3 regions of the Pantoea sp. X-Soil-TKNS-1211 genome follow, and region 1 is predicted to be linked to each of the others. Evidence: predicted binding sites of a transcription regulator. Region 1 holds the regulator's gene; each other region holds the start of a gene.
The links. The regulator CRP, encoded in region 1, controls carbon source genes, mostly activating them, when cyclic AMP is high. The targets are predictions, from matches to a motif close to ATGTGANNNNNNTCACAT.
Positions count from the first base shown of each region.

Region 2: AC6I8W_RS27040 (PTS sugar transporter subunit IIB) is a predicted target of CRP. The motif match lies at 2,911-2,928, and genes of this name have one in related genera.
Region 3: AC6I8W_RS26175 (maltoporin) is a predicted target of CRP. The motif match lies at 1,870-1,887, and genes of this name have one in related genera.

Region 1 is NZ_AP035953.1:4,009,820-4,017,211, reverse strand. It holds gene AC6I8W_RS19010 (YccS/YhfK family putative transporter) at 1-1,207, opposite strand, end outside; gene crp (cAMP-activated global transcriptional regulator CRP) at 1,266-1,898, opposite strand; gene AC6I8W_RS19000 (OsmC family protein) at 2,201-2,605, shown strand; gene AC6I8W_RS18995 (phosphoribulokinase) at 2,686-3,555, opposite strand; gene AC6I8W_RS18990 (YheU family protein) at 3,617-3,835, opposite strand; gene AC6I8W_RS18985 (hydrolase) at 3,838-4,854, opposite strand; gene AC6I8W_RS18980 (LysE family translocator) at 4,916-5,518, shown strand; gene tauA (taurine ABC transporter substrate-binding protein) at 5,690-6,667, shown strand; gene tauB (taurine ABC transporter ATP-binding subunit) at 6,679-7,392, shown strand, end outside.
Region 2 is NZ_AP035957.1:84,477-91,868, forward strand. It holds gene AC6I8W_RS27030 (M24 family metallopeptidase) at 317-1,711, opposite strand; gene AC6I8W_RS27035 (LacI family DNA-binding transcriptional regulator) at 1,737-2,678, opposite strand; gene AC6I8W_RS27040 (PTS sugar transporter subunit IIB) at 3,014-3,328, shown strand; gene AC6I8W_RS27045 (PTS sugar transporter subunit IIC) at 3,341-4,687, shown strand; gene AC6I8W_RS27050 (glycoside hydrolase family 1 protein) at 4,668-6,059, shown strand; gene AC6I8W_RS27055 (PTS lactose/cellobiose transporter subunit IIA) at 6,059-6,361, shown strand; gene AC6I8W_RS27060 (shikimate 5-dehydrogenase) at 6,358-7,179, opposite strand; gene sgrR (HTH-type transcriptional regulator SgrR) at 7,276-7,392, shown strand, end outside.
Region 3 is NZ_AP035956.1:291,027-298,418, reverse strand. It holds gene AC6I8W_RS26185 (histidine-type phosphatase) at 1-263, shown strand, start outside; gene AC6I8W_RS26180 (LacI family DNA-binding transcriptional regulator) at 637-1,710, opposite strand; gene AC6I8W_RS26175 (maltoporin) at 1,978-3,243, shown strand; gene AC6I8W_RS26170 (PTS sugar transporter subunit IIB) at 3,425-3,745, opposite strand; gene AC6I8W_RS26165 (beta-galactosidase) at 3,813-5,870, opposite strand; gene AC6I8W_RS26160 (glycoside hydrolase family 53 protein) at 5,902-7,101, opposite strand; gene AC6I8W_RS26155 (sugar ABC transporter permease) at 7,106-7,392, opposite strand, start outside.

The DNA of each region.
Region 1 (7,392 bases):
CATTCTGGCTGACGAACATGGTGGTCATCAGAATCCAGTAAGGTTTGGGGATATTGAAGAACAGCGCCAGCGAGCTACCAAACATCAGCATCACGGCAAAACGTGCAGCGGTGCGTAAGGCGGGTGATTTCAGCGACAGATAGCTGCGCAACGCCGGAAAAAATGGCAGACGCCGTTGGCGGTCGGCCATCAGATCACGGGTATACAGCGGTTTCTGGGTGCGCAACACGCGCGCAATGCGGCTGAAGTGATACAGACAGAAGTTACCCACCGGATTATCCGGGTGCTGGCGGGCAATTTTTTCCAGCGCCCCCAGCTGCTTATCCATTTGAAACCGTTCCGGCAATTGGTGATACAGAATGGCATCAGCCAGCAGGCGCAGACGAGCCGAGATGACTTTGGCATTCCAGCGAATCACCGCCTCGGCATGGCTCTGTTCCACCAGCTTTTGCACTTCTTCCGGCTGATGCAGGCTGACGGAGATGTGTTCTTGCAAATCGAGCGCCACCTGAAAGGCGCGCGTCAGGCGTTTATGGCTGTTATCACGGCTGGCCGACAACATATGCATCTGCTGATAACAGGTGGTGATCAGATCGACCGCTTTCTGCTGGCGTGCCAGCAGCGGCGGCAATGCTTTCTCCGGGTCAGTCAGCTGCGTCAGCAGGGTATACTTGGCATCGCAATAATCCGCCAGCTCACGGTACAGCAGGCTTAGCGACTCGCGCATTGGCTGCTCTTTCCACAGCCAAAACCAGAACCAGTTAAACAGCCCGTACCACAAGGTGCCACCGATATAGAGAAGTGGTGGCACCCAGACAGGCATGCGTCCCACCAGGCTCAGGGTAAAGATGGAGGCGATCAGTGTGGCGGGTAACAAACGGCCATGCAGCGGGCTGATCTCACCGGTCACGCCCACTAACAACGGCAGCACCAACAGAATCAACGGCAGAGGGACGTGATAATCCGTCAGCCATTGAATCAGAAAGCTGCCGGTCGCAAACAGGGAACCGCCAATAATCAGGCGTTTAAAGAAGCGCTTATGCGGCGTATCGAGGCCAGCGATGTTGCAACAGGCGGGTACTAAGGAAAACAGCAGGCCTTTTTGCAGGTCGCCAAACAGCCAGCCGAGAGCCACGGGCAGGCACAGCACCAGCGTTTGCCGCAGGGCGTAGTTAACTTCGGGATGATAGATGATTCGACGCCACATCAGCTCATCGCAGACAAAAACGGCGCGATGCTGCCATCACGCCGTGGGTGAGAAGAAATTAGCGGGTGCCGTAAACGACGATGGTTTTACCATGTGCGGAGATCAGGTTTTGATCTTCCAGCATTTTCAGAATACGGCCAACTGTCTCACGTGAGCAGCCGACGATCTGACCAATTTCCTGACGGGTGATTTTGATCTGCATCCCGTCCGGGTGGGTCATGGCATCAGGCTGTTTGGCCAGATTGAGCAGCGTCTGCGCAATGCGACCGGTCACATCAAGGAAGGCAAGGTTGCCTACTTTTTCTGATGTCACCTGCAGGCGACGTGCCATCTGCGCCGAAAGACGCATTAAAATATCCGGGTTTACCTGAATCAGCTGACGGAATTTTTTGTAGGAAATTTCAGCCACTTCGCAGGCAGTTTTAGCTCGTACCCAGGCACTACGTTCCTGACCTTCTTCAAACAGGCCAAGCTCGCCGATGAAATCCCCCTGGTTGAGATAGGAGAGGATCATCTCTTTGCCTTCTTCATCTTTGATCAGTACCGCAACGGAACCTTTCACGATGTAGTAGAGCGTTTCCGCTTTCTCACCCTGATGAATCAGGGTGCTTTTGGATGGATATTTGTGAATATGGCAATGGGACAGGAACCATTCGAGTGTAGGGTCTGTTTGCGGTTTGCCGAGAACCATTCGCTATTATCCTCTGTTGTAATCGTGCCCAAAACACAGGGGGCAGTTTTCCCTGTCAGGCGGTGAAATCGTAGAGCGCTTCCTGTAAAGGAAAATTATTCGGGTGGACTCTTAAGCCAGGCTTCTGATTCTTCCCGCCTTCGTCTATTGCGACGAAAATATTTTCAGCACTGTTTGTAGCACAGCTTTTGCTAGCTGTCTTCTGTTGTCTCGCTTCAGCAAAAGGGCGATTAGTCTGGATTGCTGTTTCTCAGGTGAAAGCGTACTCTGGCGGCAAATCAGCCGATTCAGGAGAAAGAATAATGCAGGCACGGGTTAAATGGGTGGAAGGGCTTACCTTTCTCGGAGAATCCTCATCAGGTCACCAGATATTAATGGATGGCAATTCGGGCGACAAAGCACCGAGTCCGATGGAGATGGTGCTGATGGCGGCAGGCGGTTGCAGCGCGATTGACGTAGTGTCCATCCTGCAAAAAGGGCGCAACGATGTGGTGGATTGTGAGGTAAAACTCACCTCCGAACGTCGTGAAGAAGCGCCACGCATTTTCACACTTATCAACCTGCATTTTATTGTCAGCGGCAAAGCGCTGGGTGATAAAGCGGTGGCGCGGGCGGTTGACCTGTCGGCAGAAAAATATTGCTCGGTGGCGATTATGCTGGGTAAAGCAGTAGAAATCACCCACAGCTACGAGGTTATCGAACTCTAGCTCGAACGTAGCGGCGCGATTCATCGCGCGGATTTTTCCCGCAGCGCGCACCATCTTGCGCGATAAATCGCGCCGCTACATTATTCGATCCGTTTGCCTTCAATCAGTCGCTGCACCAGCGGCGTCATAATCAGCTCCATCGCCAGCCCCATCTTGCCGCCGGGCACCACCAGGGTGTTCATATGTGAAATGAAAGAACCCTGAATCATCGCCAGCAGATAGGGAAAGGCAATGCCTTCCAGCCCGCGAAAATGGATCACCACAAAGCTTTCATCCAGCGACGGAATTTCACGCGCGGCAAACGGATTGGAGGTATCAACGGTCGGCACGCGTTGGAAGTTGATATGGGTACGTGAGAACTGCGGGGTGATGAAGTTGATGTAGTCCTCCATCGAACGCACCACCGAATCCATCACCGCTTCGCGGGAATGGCCGCGCTCGCTGGTATCGCGAATCAGCTTTTGAATCCACTCAAGGTTGACGATCGGCACTACGCCCACCAGTAAATCGACATGTTCGGCCACGTTGTGCTGCTGCGTCACCACGCCGCCATGCAAGCCTTCATAGAACAACACATCAGTGTTTTCCGGCAGCGGCTGCCACGGGGTGAAGGTGCCTGGCACCTGGTTCCATGGCACGGCTTCGTCATAAGTGTGCAGATATTTGCGCGACTGGCCGAGACCGGTTTTACCGTACTGCCTGAAGGTCTGCTCCAGCAGGCCAAAATCGTTCGCCTCTGGCCCGAAATAGCTGATGTGGCGGCCAAGATCGCGCGCTTTACGGATCGCCATATCCATTTCAGGGCGCGTGTAGCGGTGAAAACTGTCACCCTCCACTTCCGCAGCATGCAGATTCAACTGCTGGAATATTTTGCGAAAGGCAAGGCTGGTGGTGGTGGTTCCGGCACCGCTGGAACCGGTGACGGCAATGATCGGATGCCTGGCTGACATAACAAAGCTCCCTGTGAAGTCCGGCGATGAGCATTGTTAGCACGAAAAGCCGGGATGTGCATTAGCCGCGAAATTCACCGCGGGCCATGATATTGACGGTTTCGTGCAGTTCTGACCATACCAGCACCGCGTCACCGCGCTCCAGCTGGTGACGTACATCAGCGACTTTTTGCGCCAGACTGCGCTCCTGTTCACCGTAGTCGGTGCCTTCGCGTAACACAAAGGCTTCAATCAGGTTTTCCAGCGTTTCGGGGTCGAGTTGTTGCCACGGAATAATCACGATCACACATCCAGATAAGTTGATAACCACTGCGGCACACGTTGTTCCAGCCACATTTGCGGGCGTAGCAGTGTACCGCCGACAAAGCCAACATGGCCGCCTTGTTGCGTTAGCTGATATTGAATCGAGGGCGATAGTTGCTCCGGCTGCGGTATCACCGCGTCGGTCATAAAGGGATCATCCTTAGCATGGATGATCAGCAGCGGTTTGCGCACGCCGGTCAGCAGCGGCATGGCGCTGGCGCGATGATAATAATCGCCGGCATCAACAAAACCGTGCGCCTGAGAGGTGACGGCGTCGTCAAAGTCACGCAGACGGCGCAGGGCGCGCAGTTGACGTAAATCCACCGGCAGCGTGCCGGGCCAGGCTTTCAGCTTGCGTTTGGCGTTCTTTTTCAGCTGCGTCAGCAGGTAGTGCTGATAAAAACGTGAGAAGCCATTCTCCAGTTTCTGGCTACAGGGTTCCAGCAGCAGGGGCGCAGAGATCGCGACCGCTGCATCAAGGGGCGCATCATGCCCCTCCAGCCCGGCCAGACACGCCAGCATATTGCCGCCCAGCGACACCCCGACCGCAGTGGTTGGCACATCACCCCATTCGCGCTTGAGCCAGCGCAGGAAGTAGCTGGCATCCTCGGTTTCGCCCGAGTGGTAAATACGGTGCAGCCGATTCGGCTCACCGCTACAGCCACGAAAATGCATCACCACCGCCAGCCAACCGCGTGCCTGACATGCCTGCATCAGTCCGTGCGCATAGGGGCTGTGGAAGCTGCCCTCTAAACCATGGAACAACACCATGCGCGGTTTGTGTGCGGCCTGAACCGGGTCTTCACTCCACGCGAGATCGACAAAATCACCGTCCGGCAAATCGAGGCGTTGCCAGTGCGGGCGCAGGGTAACGCGCCGCCTGAGCAGACGCGGCAGCAGAGTTTGCAGATGCGGATTGCGAAAACCGCTGAGAGGAATGAAGTCCTCTTCGGGCGGGGAGTCAAAATTACTGTGGTAAACGCTTGTCTGATGCATATCTCGCTGATAGTTTCGATAGGTTTTTTGGCTTTCCTGGGTGAGGAGCACCCGAATCAACATGGAACTGAGTCTGTTTTTGTCAATGCTGGGCTTTCTCTGGGTCGCTGCGATCACGCCAGGGCCTAATAATATGTTACTTACCGCCTCCGCTGCCAACTTTGGCTTTCTGCGCACCTTCCCGTTGTTAATTGGCATCATGATCGGTATGCAGGTCATGCTGCTGATGGTGGCCTTTGGCGTGGGTGGTCTTATCCTACTCTATCCTGCCTTGCACCTGGTGCTGAAAATCGCCGGTAGCCTGTATCTGCTGTGGCTGGCATGGAAAATCGCCACCGCCGAGTATGAACAACTGGATACTGATTCGGCCCCGCCGGTGCCCACACCGTTCTGGCAGGGGGGCTTACTGCAACTGATTAACCCGAAGGCGTGGCTCATGGCGCTGGGCGCGGTAGCCAGCTTTAGTCTGGCAGGTGCGGCTTATCTGCACTCCGTGGTGGCCATCAGTATCGGTATGGCGTTGGTGAATGTGGTCTCCGGGGTGATCTGGATGGGTTTCGGCTCGATGATTGGCCGCCTGCTGCGCAGCCCGCGAGCCTGGAAAATCTTTAACCTGGCGATGGGGATCCTGACCGCCGCCTGCGTACTGTTGATTTGGCACTGAGTTAACCCGAGGCGCGTGCAACGCGCCTTTTTTGTATTTGCGTATTCTGCATAGCCTTGCCTGATGATGATCTAAGAACCGATTTTCATTAGGGATAATTTTTAATTCCTTTATGAAAGCATTGCTGCTGGCGACACTGCACCCAACATAAAAATATTGGGGTGTAAGATGATGGCAGTTACAAATACCTTAACCACATTGGCGGCAGCGCTGGCGTTGCTGACCTTCCAGGCCGAGGCGGTTAACGTCACGGTGGCGTACCAGACTTCGGCGGAACCGGCCAAAGTGGCGCAGGCTGACAACACCTTCGCCAAAGAGAGTGGTGCTACCGTTGATTGGCGTAAGTTTGATAGTGGAGCCAGCGTGTTGCGTGCGCTGGCTTCCGGCGATGTCCAGATTGGTAACATCGGTTCCAGCCCACTGGCGGTAGCGGCCACGCAGCAACTGCCGATCGAGGCCTTCCTGCTGGCTTCGCAGCTCGGCAACTCCGAAGCACTGGTGGTGAAAAAATCCATCAACAAGCCCAAAGATCTTATCGGCAAACGTATCGCCGTTCCCTTTATCTCCACCACCCATTACAGCCTGCTGGCGGCGCTCAAGCATTGGGGTATCAAATCGACAGACGTACAACTGGTGAATCTGCAACCGCCAGCGATTATTGCTGCCTGGCAGCGTGGCGATATTGATGGTGCCTACGTCTGGGCACCGGCCGTCAACGAACTGGAGAAAGACGGCAAGGTGCTGACTGACTCCTCGCAGGTGGGCAAATGGGGCGCGCCAACGTTGGATGTCTGGGTGGTCCGTAAAGACTTTGCTCAGCAGCATCCGGAGATCGTTACCGCCTTTGCCCGTAGCGCACTGGACGCGCAGAAAGCCTATATCGACAATCCACAACAGTGGCTGAAACAGCCGGATAACCTCAGCAAGCTGTCACGCTTGAGCGGCGTGCCGGAAGCACAGGTCCCGGGGCTGGTCGAGGGTAACACCTACCTGACCGCACAGCAGCAGCTGGAGCAGCTTGGCAAGCCAGTGAATAAGGCGATCGTCGACACTGCGCACTTCCTGAAAGAGCAAGGCAAAGTGCCGGATGCTGCCAGTGATTACAGCAGCTTCGTGGCTACCCGCTTCGTTGCCCCTTTAGTGAAATAACCGGAGGTCTTATGCTCAGCATCACCCATTTGAATGCGCGTTACGCCGGACAACCTGCGTTGCAGGATATCAATCTGCAACTGGATCAGCGTGAACTGCTGGTGGTGCTGGGACCGTCAGGCTGTGGCAAAACCACGTTGCTGAACTTAATCGCAGGTTTTCTGCCGCTGGAGTCGGGCAGCATCATGCTGGATGGCAAAACGGTTAACGGGCCGGGAGCCGAGCGTGGCGTGGTATTTCAGAACGAAGGGCTGCTGCCGTGGCGCAATGTGATCGACAACGTGGCCTTTGGTTTGCAACTGGCCGGGATGGCAAAAGCGGAGCGCCATGCTATCGCCCGCCGTCTGATTCGTAAGGTTGGGCTGGAGGGTGCGGAAAAGCGTTTTATCTGGCAGCTCTCTGGGGGGCAGCGTCAGCGCGTGGGGATTGCCCGTGCGCTGGCTGCTGACCCTCAGCTGCTGCTGTTAGATGAACCCTTTGGGGCGCTCGACGCCTTTACCCGTGAGCAGATGCAAACCCTGTTACTGACGCTCTGGCGCGATACCGGTAAGCAGATCCTGTTGATTACCCACGATATTGAAGAGGCGGTATTCCTCGCCAGCGAGCTGGTGCTGCTGTCGCCAGGACCGGGACGCGTGGTTGAGCGGCTGAAACTCGATTTTGGCCAGCGCTTTGCTGACGGTGAACCCTGCCGCAGCATCAAATCCGATCCGGCGTTTATTGAA
Region 2 (7,392 bases), on a different replicon from region 1:
AGATAAGACTGGAGCAGGCATTTTTATTTTGGTCTTGCCTGCCGAAGCAGTAGCACGCCGCAATAAAACGTATGTGGATGTTGCGCCGGGAGTATTCAGTACGCCCGCCAACATTGGCAATAACTAATAATAAAAATTGTGAAGCGGCGCAATCATTTCTCGATGGGGGCGTGTGGGACTATGGTGTTAAACAAGCGTTAACCATATGAGAATTTTATTGTTACAGTGGTGAAAGGCTGGCGGGGGGTGAAGTTTGCCGCTGCAAAGGAGATACAGGTAATAGGAAAATCGTTTCTCCAATGTTGTTCCTGGTTTGTCAGCGATTTGGGTTCACCATCTTCACCAGCGCCAGATCCTTATCCAGCAGATACGGGCGCAGATAGCCCACCGTATTCGACAACAACAACACATCCTGATGCAGCCTGATATGCAGCACCTGTTCGACATAGCGTCGCCGCACCTGCATCCGCTGCCAGACTTCCGGGTAACTCGCGGCAATCTCCTGTTGCAGCTGCACATCGGCCAGCGCCACCGTATCTTCGATGCTACATCCACCGTAGCCCGGCACCGAGGGGATGATATCGATCTGCAATAACATGCCACTGCCCAGTACCGCGGTGGATCCTGCACTGACAGGTGAACAGAGCCACTCTTCATCGGCAACCAGATGGCCCGGATTCAGATGCCAGTGCCAGGTCTCCTTCGGCAACACGTTTTCCACTGTCTGATAGAGTTCGCCGCCGGTGATGCCGCATTTGAGACTTTCCAGCCAGGTGACGACCGTGTGGTAGTAAGGCTCCGCCACACGCGTGAGATAATCCGCTACCTCCACGGGGAGATCGCTGGCAGAGGCGGCAATATACGCTGCCCTGCTGCTCAGTCCCCCTTTGTAGCCGACCGTCAGGGAAAACCGGTCGCCCAGCGCAATCAGTTTGTCGCGGGGATAAAGGGTGGCATGGGAGAAACGATCGCCGGTGGCGGCGATGCTGATCACGGTATTAGGCTGTCCCGCCGCCGCCAGCCGTTGCCCAATGGTTTTTTCGCTTTGGCCGATTTCAACAGCATTCAGCGCGCCGAGCAGGCTGCCCGACGCCAGATTGGCACCGTATTCATAGAACGCCACTTCCGCCGCGCTGTTACGGATGCGCACCCCGTCATGTGGGGAGATAAACAACCCGGTCGCGTTGCTGACATGCTGTTTGCCACCGGAGGCCTGAAACACGGCGTCCGCGACAAATGCCGGGACATCAAACATTGCGAGATCGGCGAACAATTTCCAGCCGACGATCCCGCTGCGACTCGTTGTGCCAATACCACAGCTTTCCAGCAGCTTGTGTAGCGGTTGGTCGCCGTCCATTGGTTGATTCGGCAGGGAGAATACCGGGGCGTGCAGGCAGTTGCCGGGGTTGCGGGCAAAGGGCACCAGCTTGAGATTTTCATTGCCCATGATGTAGTTGAGGAGGCCGTCCGCGCTAACTACCAACAGCGCTTCCTCAAAACGTGGGATAAAACCGGCTAGATACTCAAAGTTGCCGCCATGTTCTTTATCGGCGTAGATGACCAGATAATCCAGTCCTCGTGTATTCATCCGCTCCAGCAGGTTCGCCAGACGCTGGTGCATCACAGCATCCGGGATAACCACGGAAGTCGCATCCTGAAATGTCGCTGGGGCCGGTATGCTGGTGAGCCTGTAATGTTGCTGCTGCGTCATGATCCGTCTCCTCAAACCTGTGGTTTCAGCGTGGAATGATCAAGTTTCCGCGCAGCGTATAACAACCCAACATGTCTTGCGTCTTTCTGGTCAGCCAGCCAACAATTCTGGCGGCCATCGCATCCAGTGAATACTCAATTGCCGGGATGGTGGGAACACCAGGTAAATGCACCGAACCCGCCAGGCTGAACACCATGATGTCACCCGGCACGGATTTATTAAAGGCCTGTAACTGGGTGATGACCTGTTGTGCTTCCTGATCGTTGGCCGTCAACAACGCATTAAAATTCAAGGTGCTGGCATTGTTGAGTAGCACCTGTAGGGCGACCGATGATGAGGGCGCATCCATAAACACCAGATTACGATTATAGGGCAGAAGGTTATTTTCCAGCGCGAGTTTATAACCGCCAAGTACCTGCTCGCCGGCGCTGCCGACCTCAGGGTAGATCAACGCAATCTGACGCTTACCTTGGCTGATCAGATAGTTACAGGCAGTCTCAGCGGCAAAAGCGTGGTCAAACTGGATGCTGTTGGGCCAGTCAGTTTCGGCACAATCGACAAGGATCACATTATCATCCAGGATATCGAGTGGGAAGCGTGCGCCAATGATCAGCACGTCATCGCACAACCCACAGCTCAGTTCATCGAGCGCATGTAACACATCGGCTTTGTTGTTGGCGAAGCGCAACAGGAGATGTTTCTGGTGCTGGCTGAGTTGTTTTTCCAGTGCATACAGGTAGCCCGTGGTTTGGTTGATGTTTTCCTGGGCGCAGATGACGCCAATACAACCGGTTGACTGGCTGAAGAGTGACTGAGCAATAACGTTAGGTCGATATTTGAGTTCTTCAACCGCTTTCAGCACTGCCTGACGGCTGGCTTCCTTTACCCCGCGCGAACCACTCAACACCCGAGAAACCGTGGCTTTTGACACCCCGGCTAAGCGCGATACATCGTTGATCGTAGACATCTTTCTCCCCGGAAACCCTGAGTAAACTTTAGCCAACAGAAGTATAGCGACTTCCCTTATGCTTGGAAACCGGATTTCCATTTTCGCTCAAATTCACCATCCTCCGTAGCGGCGCGATTTATCGCGCGTCTTTTTGGCATAGTTAAATATCGCGCGATAAATCGCGCCGCTGCGGTTGAAATTATGAGGTTTTGTGATGCAATTCTAATAAAAAAACCGCCGATTTATCAGAAATTGATGCAGGTCACACTTCCCTTAACCTTTCATGGAAACCGGTTTCCGTATGATATCCAATCGTAACCACATTGAGGCATATCTTTGAAGGATGGATGGCGATGATCAGGATTATGTTGTGTTGTTCGGCGGGGATGTCTACCAGCATGCTGGTACGCAAGATGAAAGAAGTGGCGCAGGAACGAGGCCTGGCTGTCGAGATTGATGCGTATGGCGTGACCGAATTTGACGAGCAGTTTGCGCGTTATCAGGTCGTGTTACTGGGTCCGCAGGTGAAATACATGCTGAAAACGCTGGCGGACAAAGCGGCAAGCGCCGGAATCCCCGTCCAGCCGATCGAAATGATGGACTACGGTATGCAGCGCGGTGACAAGGTGCTGGATTACGCTCTTGCGCTTATTGAGGCGGCTCACTAAAAAGGTGAAGGTATGAGTTCGTTATATCAGTCGATGATTGGCGTGATCGAAAAAGCGATCACGCCACTGGCCGGACGTCTCGGGCAACAGAAATACATCATAGCGATCCGCGACGGCTTTACCGCTGCGCTGCCGTTTATGATTATCGGTTCTTTCATGCTGGTATTTATCTTTCCGCCGTTCTCGGCCACCACCACCAACGGCTTTGCCCGTGCCTGGCTGGATTTCTCCGCGACCTATCGTGAACAGCTGATGCTGCCGTTTTACCTCAGCATGGGCGTCATGACCTTTTTTATCTCGGTGGGGATTGGCGCAAGCCTCGGACGGCAGTTCTCGCTCGATCCGGTGATGTCGGGATTGCTGGCCTTTATGGCGTTCCTGCTGGTGGCCGCGCCTTACTCCAACGGGACCATCTCCACAGCCTATCTTTCGGGTCAGGGGATTTTTACCGCGTTGATCACCGCAATTTATTCGACGCGTGTTTATGCCTGGCTGAAGCAAAACAACATCACCATCCGTTTGCCCAAAGAAGTGCCCACCGGCGTGGCGCGTTCCTTTGAAATCCTGATCCCGGTAGTGGTGATCATTGGCACCCTGCATCCGCTGAATCTATTTGTCCAGGCGCAGACCGGGATGATTATCCCCGAAGCGATTATGCACCTGCTTGAGCCGCTGGTGTCCGCGTCTGATTCACTACCCGCGATCTTGCTGTCGGTGCTGCTTTGCCAGTTGTTCTGGTTTGCCGGTATTCATGGTGCGTTGATCGTCACCGGGATTATGAACCCGTTCTGGATGGCCAACCTCTCGGCCAACCAGGCGGCGCTGGCGGCAGGCACCGCGTTGCCGCATATCTATCTGCAGGGGTTTTGGGATCACTACCTGTTGATTGGCGGTGTGGGTTCCACCTTACCACTGGCTTTCCTGCTGTTGCGCAGCCGTGCCACCCATCTGCGTACCATTGGCAAGATGGGCATCGTACCGAGTTTCTTCAACATCAATGAACCGATTATGTTCGGTGCGCCGATCATTATGAATCCGATGATGTTTATCCCGTTTGTCTGCGTGCCGATGGTTAACGCCATCCTTGCATGGACCGCTACCAAAATGGGTTGGCTGGCCCAGGTGGTGTCGCTCACGCCCTGGACCACACCGGCCCCGATTGGTGCCTCCTGGGCCGCTAACTGGGCGATCAGTCCGGTGGTGATGTGTCTGATTTGCATGGTGATGTCAGCCCTGATGTACCTGCCTTTCCTGCGTGCCTATGAGCGTTCTCTGATGAAAACCGAAGAACAAAAAGCGCAGGAGCAGTCGGCAAAAACTCAATCCGGAGAGAAACGTAATGAAGTATCAGTTTCCTGAGAATTTTTGGTGGGGCAGCGCCAGTTCGGCCCTGCAAACCGAAGGTGCCAGCCGCACGGGCGGAAAAAGTGCCACTACCTGGGACCATTGGTTTGCACAGCAGCCGTGGCGTTTTCATCAGCAGGTGGGGCCTCAGCACACCTCGACCTTTTACCAGCATTGGCAACAGGATATCGCGTTACTTAAACAGCTAAACCACAACAGTTTTCGTACCTCGATCAGTTGGTCGCGATTAATACCGGATGGCACTGGTGAGGTGAATCCTGACGCGGTGGCTTTTTACAACCGGGTGATTGATGAGTTACTGGCGCAGGGCATCACGCCATTCCTCACTCTGTTTCATTTCGATATGCCGCTGGCGATGCAGGAGAAAGGCGGCTGGGAGAGCCGTGAAGTAGTGACGGCCTTCGGTCGTTATGCGCAGGTGTGCTTTGACCTGTTTGGCGATCGGGTGTTGCATTGGTTCACCTTCAACGAGCCGATTGTGCCGGTGGAGGGCGGGTATCTCTATGATTTTCACTATCCCAACGTGGTCGACTTCCGACGGGCGGCGACGGTGGCATATCACACCGTACTGGCACATGCTGCGGCGGTAAGTGCGTATCGCACCGGGGGCTATCGCGGTGAGATCGGCGTGATTCTTAACCTGACGCCGTCATACCCGCGTTCACAACATCCTGCCGACCTTACCGCCGCGCACCATGCGGATCTGCTGTTTAATCGCAGCTTCCTTGATCCGGTGCTACTGGGGGAATATCCGGCAGACCTGGTGGCGTTGCTGCAACAATACGATCAATTGCCTGCGTGCCAGCCGGGGGACAGCGCCCTGATCGCGGCAGGTAAAGTTGATCTGCTGGGCATCAATTACTATCAACCCCGTCGCGTCAAATGCCGTGAAAATGCCGTCAATCCGGCTGCGCCATTTATGCCTGAGTGGTTCTTTGACCATTATGAAATGCCGGGGCGCACCATGAATCCGTATCGTGGCTGGGAAATCTACCCGCCCGGCATTTATGACATTCTCACTAATCTGCGGGTGAATTACGGTAATCCACGCTGTTTTATTTCCGAGAACGGGATGGGCGTGGAAAACGAGCAGCGTTTTGCTGAAAACGGGCAGATTAACGACCAATACCGGATCGATTTTATCTCCGATCACCTGAAGTGGCTGCATAAGGGGATCACCGAAGGCAGCAACTGCCTCGGCTACCATATGTGGACTTTCATTGATAACTGGTCCTGGTGCAACGGCTACAAAAATCGCTACGGTTTTGTTCAGCTCGATCTCACCAGCCAGACACGGACAGTGAAAAAGAGTGGCGAATGGTTTGCTGCCACTGCGGCAAATAACGGTTTTGACGGGGAGCGATGATGATCGATTTAGAAGAGGCGGTGATGGAGATTATTGTTAACTCCGGTCAGGCGCGCAGTTTGTGCTTTGAGGCGTTGCAGGCAGCGAGGGAAGGGCATCTCGATCAGGCGCAACAATTGTTGCAACAGTCCGACACCTTCTCCCGGCAGGCACATAAAATGCAAACTCGCCTGATTGAGCAGGACGCCGGGGAAGGTCGCCAGCCGATGACGTTGATTATGGTGCACGCACAAGATCACCTGATGACATCATTGCTGGCACGTGAGTTGTCGGCGGAGATCGTACACCTGTATCAACGTTAAACTTGCCTGGCCCAGGCGGCAGCCTTACGGAAGAGTTCATCTGAAGGCTGCACGCCGGTATACAGACGGAATTGCTCAACCGCCTGGATGGCAAACACCTCTGCGCCGCTGATCACCGTTTTATGCTGCTCACGGGCAGAGCGGATCAGCGGCGTTTGCTCCGGCAACGCCACCACATCAAACACCACCTGGGCCGCCTCAATCGTTGCGGGTGAGAATGCCAGCGTTTCCGCATCCGGGCCGCCAGCCATGCCCAGCGGCGTGGCATTGATCAACACATCCGCCGTTATCCCTTCCATGGTGTAGCGATGTTGATAGCCATTTGTCGCCGCCAATGCCTTGCCGCTCTCCTCATCTCTGGCAATGATGTAGCCGTGGTGAAATCCGTGATTTTTTAGTGCACAGGCGACGGCGCTCGCCATGCCGCCGCTGCCTTGCAGGGCAAAGGTGAGTTGCGGTGCCAGCGCGTATTTCTGTAGCAATTGTTCGATGGCGATATAGTCGGTGTTGTAGCCTTTCAGATAACCCTCGCTATTGACGATGGTGTTCACGGAATGAATAACCTCAGCAGACGGATCCAGTTCGTCAATCAATGGAATGCACGTCCGCTTAAACGGCATCGATACCCCACAACCGCGAATCCCCAACGCTTTTATTCCGCCAATCGCCGCCGTCAGATCCTGAGTGGTGAAAGCTTTATACAGATAATCGAGTTCCAGCGCCTCGTAGAGGTAATTATGGAAGCGGGTGCCAAAGTTGGTTGGCCGTGCTGCCAGCGACATACATATGCGGGTGTCTTTATTGATCATTCGGCTCATGGTGGTTCTCGTTGGTTAGATTGCCTGTGGGAAAATAGTGCGTTAAAAAGAGGAAATGAAAAATTGATGTCTTTTGCGACATAGAGTTCATCTTTTATGGCTACGCAACGCCTTGAGCAGCATTATCAAAAACTATTGACCCTGTTCCCGCAGCGTGAGGCATTGACCACATTACAAACGCTTGCCGACGCGTTGTATTGCAGCAAACGCCAT
Region 3 (7,392 bases), on a different replicon from region 1:
CGGGCAGCAGCCTGGTGTTTGAACGCTGGCGTGATACGAAAAGTGGTGAGCGATTCCTGCACGTTTATTTCCAAGGGCAGAGTCTGGACGATCTACGTAACCTGCAAGCCGTCGATCAGGCGCATCAACTGTTGCGTGAAGAGTGGCGGCAGTCGGATTGCCGGGTCACGGATGTCGGAACATTATGTCCAATGAAGTCTGCCGTTCGCGCGTTGAGTAAAAACCTCGACAAAAGTACAATAACCTCTGTGAGTTATCCTTGATATAAGGTCGCCGCAAGGCGGCCTTTTCTTTAGCCAGAAGAGAGTCATATTAAAACCACTCCAAATTCCAGTGAAATGCATTGTCTTACTCTGTGATTAGTTACAACAAGCTAGTTGATTGTCATCAACCACAGACGTACTTCCGAATCCGCGATGCCTTTCTCCACCAAAAACTGTGCAGACCTCCGTGATTGATCCGCTGTAAAGCCGTGTTTACCGGGCCTTTGGCCCGGTAATAAAATAATTTCGTAATGTATGCTGTAACTATATAATTCTTGTTCCCGTTGGTAGGCCGCTAAACTAAACCGCCCCATACCAGACACAAACGTTAGTTAGTCACTACGTCTCCCACACCCGTTGAACAATCCGCCATTTATTTCCACAACTTATGTGCGATTTCCCGCAATTGCTGGGCGATATCTTGCAGGTTGGTCCCCTGTTCTTGCACTCCGCCAGTGGAGTGACGAACGATGAGATTTGCCGGTAACACTGACGAACTCCGTGCCACATCGCTGTGACCACTATCAAGCAGACGGCGCACCGCTTCTTTACCCTGCAAATCGAGGTCCAGCGAAACGGTGGTCAGTGCCGGATGGAAGAAGGAACTTTCATAGGTGCCGTCATAGCCTACCACCGACTTCTCGCCCGGAATGGCGATCTGGTGTTGATGGAATGCGCTCAACACGCCGAGTGCCATCTGGTCGTTCCCCACCAGCACCGCAGTGAAATTCGGCGTTTCACGTAACATCTGTAACGCACCTGCGTAACCGCTCTGTGCATCCCAGGTGCCATGAAATACTGTCACCGGCTTCAGTCCATAACTGCTGAGCGTGTCGATCCAGCTTTTCAGGCGCAGTTTTGCTGATACCGACGATTCCGGTCCGGCCAGCAGCGCAATCTCCCGATGCCCCAGTTCATAGAGATGTTTGACACTGGCACGGGTGCCGTCTGCCGGGTTAAACGAAACGTTAAACACAGAACTATAGGGGTCAACATCGAGGAACAGGCAGACGATGCTATCGTTGTCAGAGGCGATACGCTGCGCCTCTTCGGTCTCCAGCGGCACGTTGATAATCACTTTGTCCACCAGTTGCGACTTCAGTTCGTTGATGGCGAATTGAATATCCTGGTTGACGTTCTCATCGATCATTGAAATCAGCACCTGGTAATCATCAAGGTTTGCGTAGCGTTTCACCGCAGCCGCCACCTGCGAAGGTGCATGTAGCGCCAGAGATGTCGTCACCAGACCAATGGTCTGGCTTTGCTTACCCACCAACTGTTGCGCCAGCCGGTTCGGCACATAGCGCAATAACTCTATGGATTTCTCCACTTTTAAACGCGTGGTTTCGGATACATTGGCGGATTTGTTGAGTACCCTGGACACGGTCTGGTAAGAGACTCCCGCATGACGGGCTACGTCTTCCAGCGTTGCACTTTTAGACTTCATGGTCCGGTTCCTTATGTTGTTATGCGCCAAGTGTAACAGGGGCCACCGTAAAAAGACTTATCACACTCTTCCCCGCTTCATTTTCTCAAAATAAGTATGACGATCACAATACATAACTTTGTGAAGAAATTCGTCACTGGTAACAAAAAACGCTGATTTATTTGCAGTTAATCACACATTCACAATCGTTCGTTTGCCAGTTTTTACATTTAGGCATTTTATGTCCTCCATTATGTGAACGTAATACAAAACAATAAGAGGAATGATATGAACACTAAGCTACGCACTCTCACTCTTGCGTTAGCCTTTGCGCTAACTTCACCTTCACTGCTGGCTGAGACATCTGTACCAATCGACTTTCACGGTTACCTGCGAAGCGGGGTAGGTGTGTCCGGCGATGGAGGGTTGGTTGAGTGGCAAAAGAACAAACTGGGCCGTCTGGGTAACGAATCTGATACCTACGGTGAACTGGAACTGGGCTCCGAAGTGTATAAAAAGGACGAGGTGAGTTTTTACCTCGACACCATGGTTAGCATGGTTTCCGACGGTTCCAATGACAACGAAACCACCCTGGACGATGACGCACAGTTCGGCTTGCGCCAGTTGAACCTGCAAATCAAAGGGCTTATCCCCAACGATCCCAATGCGGTGATCTGGGGCGGTAAACGTTACTACCAGCGTCATGACCTGCACATTATCGATACTAAATACTGGAACATTTCCGGCTCCGGTGCCGGGATTGAAAACTACACCTTAGGGCCTGGCGCGGTCTCTGTCGCCTGGATCCGTGGTGACGCCAATGACGTGGATTACCGCGTCGATAATGACAATGACGTCAACATTAACTATATCGACGTTCGCTACGCGGGCTGGAAGCCATGGTCAGGCGCATGGACAGAATTCGGCATTGATTACGCCATGCCAAATCCGACGAAAAAACAGAAAGAGTACGGCGGATTATACGACGCAGATGACGGCGTGATGGTGACCGGTGAAATCAGCCAGGACATGTTTGGTGGCTACAACAAGCTGGTACTGCAATACGCCAACAAAGGGTTGGCGCAGAACATGGTGTCACAGGGCGGTGGCTGGTATGACATGTGGAATTATGTGAACGACGCCAGCGGCTACCGCGTGATTAACACCGGGCTGATTCCGATTACTGAAAAGTTCTCGATTAACCATGTTCTGACGTACGGTTCTGCAAATGACATCACGGAATATACCGACAAAACCCGCCTGGTCTCACTGGTTGGCCGTGGGCAATATCAGCTCACTAATTATGTGCGCCTGATCGGCGAAGCCGGTGCTTTCTACCAGAAAGACGACTATAAAAACGGCACTAACTACAAACAGGCCGGTGAAAAATACACCTTCGCGGTGGGTCTGGCAGATGGCCCTGAATTTATGTCACGCCCTGAATTACGTGTTTTCGCTTCGTATTTAAATGATTCGGAAGATGGTAAATCATTTGAAGATGGGACAAAAAATAACACGTGGAACTTTGGCGTACAGGTTGAGGCCTGGTGGTAAGCTATATCTTTGCACTCCGGTTACCGACTTTATTTAGCGCCTTTTAATATACAGCAATCTGATTTATTGCACTTCAACATGCATCTCCGAAACTGCCAGATGATTATCTGACAGAATTTATGTTGCCTTTACTTTCCTGTTGTCTTTTTCAGGATACCCTTACGGGTATCCTTTTTTTTATTTATCCACGCGGAGAGAAATGTTCATCAAGTAATTGACGTAGCGCATCTGACTGTTTGCCAAATATTGCATGCACCTGCTGGCCGAGAATAATCACGCCCAGCGCCCCTTCATTTTGCAGCGCCTGCGAATCCACAATAGCCAGATCTTTCACCGTTACCCGTAAACGTGTCAGACAGGCATCAACATTCTCAATATTCTCTGCACCACCAAATGCCTGCGCCAGCCGCTGGATCAAATGCAGCTCGGCATCGCTGATGGACACGGCAGCGCTATGTTTCGGTTCAGAGAAGTAGTGCAGGAAGGATTTAAGACTTACCATCATCGACTCCTGATTTTTGACAGGTAAAAAAAAGCCTGCCCGAATGGGCAGGCATATCAGTCAGACTTTACGCCTGACGGCGTACAACACGGCAGTCCCAGGGTGCCAGCAGCAACGGACCGCTGACGGGATCAGCCGACAGACAATCCTGGTAGCCTGGTGGCAGGGTAATCGTCTGTTGCTGGTCGCTAAAGTTCTGGATAAAGACAAACGTGGTTTCACCATCGGTGCGCGCAGTCGCCACGACACCCGGCGCTAAATCCTGGTCAATGACGCGCGGCAACGACAATTCGTCAATGATGCTGGCAAAGAAATCACGCTGGAACGTCATATCGTTGCGTGAAGCAACGTGCCACGCCTTACCTTTGCCGAAGTGATTAACCGTCACCGCCGGACGACCGGCGTAGAAATCATCCTGATAAGTAGCCAACGGTTTTGCGCTCTCAGCATGAATCAGTTCACACAGATGACGTACCTGATACGGTCCCTGTAATCCAGCATCATTCCCCACCAGTCCGTGCACAAAATTGCGCTCATTATCATCCAGACAGTCGATCTCTTCGGCCCAGACACCAATCAGTTTACGCAACGGGCCTGGGAAACCGCCGAGATAACAAAGATCGCTCTCGTTCACCACCCCGGTCCAGTAGGATGTGACCAGATGGCCGCCCGCCGCCACAAATGCTTCGGCACGCTCAGCAAAACCTTCGCGCACCATATACAACATCGGCGCGATCACCAGTTGATAGCGACTCAGATCGACATCGGCGTCAATGATATCCACCGCAATACCCTTTTCCCAGAACGGGCGGTAGTGTTCATTGACGGTTTTTTCGTACTCCAGCCCCTTATTTCGCGGACCTTCGGCATCATCCAACGCCCAGCGGTTTTGCTGATCGAAGATGATCGCCACGCGTGCATCAGTACGACAACCCATTACCGGCGTGAGTTTTTCGAGCATTTCACCCAGCGCACACACTTCACGTCCGACACGCGTATCCAGATGACCAACGTGATCGATAACTGCGCCGTGGAACTTCTCTACCGAACCGCGACTTTTACGCCACTGGAAGTACTGCACTGAATCCGCACCATGCGCTACCGCTTGTAACGAGGACAAAATATGCATCCCCGGTTTTTTCATTTTGCTGGTTGGCTGCCAGTTGGTGGCGCTCGGGGTTGACTCCATCAACACAAATGGCTTACCTCCCTTCAGCGAGCGCATCATGTCATGGTACATCGCGGTGTAGCAGGCGAGCTGCGTTTCATCCTTGTCCCGGTGCCACATCGGGTAGCTGTCCCACGAGATAAAATCGAGCGCTGGCGCGAGCTGCCAGTAGTCATAATCGTAGAAATATTCCATAAAGTTGGTGGTCACCGGCAGTTGCGAATTCGCCGCTTTCAAAGGGGCGATTTCATGGCGACAGAAATCGGTGACTTGCGCGGTGTTAAAGCGACGCCAGTCGAGATTCAGACCGTGGACTGACACTTCACCCTGCGGCGATGGCGACTGAATTTGCGACCAGTCGGTATAGGTGTGGCTCCAAAAATCGCTCCACCATGCGTGGTTGAGGTTGTCCAGCGTCTGGTAACGGGCTTTCAGCCAGTCACGGAATTTTTGCTGGCATAAATCGCAGTGGCATTCACCGCCGTATTCGTTGGAAATATGCCAGCCGAGCACCGCCGGATGCTGCGCATAGCGCTCAGCCAACAGCGTATTGATTTTTAGCGTTTTTTCCCGATATACTGGCGATGTCATGCAGTGGTTATGTCGCCCGCCGTGCAGAGCAGGGACGCGATCGCGCCCAACGCGCAGCACTTCCGGGTATTTCTGAGACATCCAGGCAGGCCGCGCACCGCTCGGCGTGGCGAGGAAAATATGAATTCCCGCCGCATATAGCCTCTCAATCACCGAATCCAACCAGGCAAAATTAAATTCACCTTCATGAGGCTCCAGTTTTGACCAGCTAAATATCCCAACCGACATGACATTGCATTTAGCCTGTTTCATCATGGCAATATCGTTATCAATAATACCGGGGTAATTCTCCCATTGTTCCGGGTTATAGTCCGCGCCATGCAATAGCGAGACAACCTTCGGGCTTAAAGGCGCAAATTTATTCATATTAAATATCCTGAAATTTACAACACCAGAGTTAATTAAAGACTTTCACTGAGGGCAGTACTTTTCCCTGACAATCAAACAGCGCCTGATTTTCCCGCGCATTCCCTTCTTTCCACTTGTCGTTGATATAATTCATGCCTGCCTGCGTGGCCCAGGTATTTCCGGGGACGGCAATCCAGGTTGGTTCCCAATAAAAAATACCTTTGCCGTGATGGCCCTGAACATTAATGACTGACTGCATTAAATCGTGGATATAATCGTATTGTCCCTGTACGGTGCCAGGATAGCCGCCTGCTTTTTCTTCTTTCTCCTGGAAGCTGTTTTCCGCGTTATCGCAGTTCGCCAACGTATAGCCGTAAGCCGCTTCCACCACGATCACATCTTTGTTGTAGCGCTTGCTGATGTCGTCCATATTGGCCTGTAACGCACTGATCGGCCCGTTCCAGTAGGTGTACATCGACAAACCAATCACATCGAACGGCACGTTGCGTTTGGTTATTTCATCAAACCACCAGCGGAAGGTATCGTTTTTAGTGCCTTCGGCCAGGTGCAGCATGATCTTCACCTGTTCGCCGTTTTTCAGATTCTCCTTCAGCCCGTCAATCGCTGAATTGAGCAGCCCTGCCAGCCGGTCAAACTCGCCGCCGCCCGCCCCCCAGCTTTTGCCTTCCGGCCAGAGGATGCCGGAGTTTATTTCATTACCGATTTGCACCATATCCGGCAGCACGCCTTCCTGTTTAAAGCGGGCGATGGTGTCCCGGGTATAGTCATGGATCGCGGTTTTTAACTGCGCGTAATCCATTTTTTCCCAGGCTTTCGGTTTGAATTGCTTGCCGGGATCGGTCCAGAAATCACTGTAGTGGAAATCGAGCAGCAACTTCATGCCCTGTGCTTTGGCGCGTTTCGCCAGGGCGAGGGTGGTAGCCAGATCGTTATCACCACCGCCGTATGCCCGGCCTTGCGCGTCTTTCGGATCGACCCATAAACGCAGGCGCACATAGTTGACGCCGTTGGCCTTCAGAATGGCGAGCGCATCTTGCGGCTGGTTCTTGTCGTTATAAAACTTCGCTCCATGCTTTTCGGCATCCAGCAACGTAGAGATATCTGCCCCTTTAATAAAGTCGGCAGGCATGCCACTGAACGGGCGCATTTTTAACGCGTCGGCGGCAAAAGAGCTGGCGGACAAACTACACAGGCAAACAGCAAGCAGGGCGGGTGTAAATCTTTTCATGTGGTTATCCTTTGGTACTGCCGGAGGTCAGGCCGGAGACGAAATATTTTTGTAAGGCCAGGTAGAGAAGGGCCACGGGTACGGCGATCAAAACTGCGCCCGCCGCATAGGTGGTGTAACTGGCACCCATTTTTTGCGCGACCAGGTTGTACAGACCAATTGGCAACGTGTATTTGTCCGGGGTACGTAAAATAGTGCTTGAGAGGATGAAATCCCCCAGCGGCCCGGTGAAGGAGAACAGTGCTACCACCGCCAAAATAGGCTTCGACAACGGCATGATGATCTCGATAA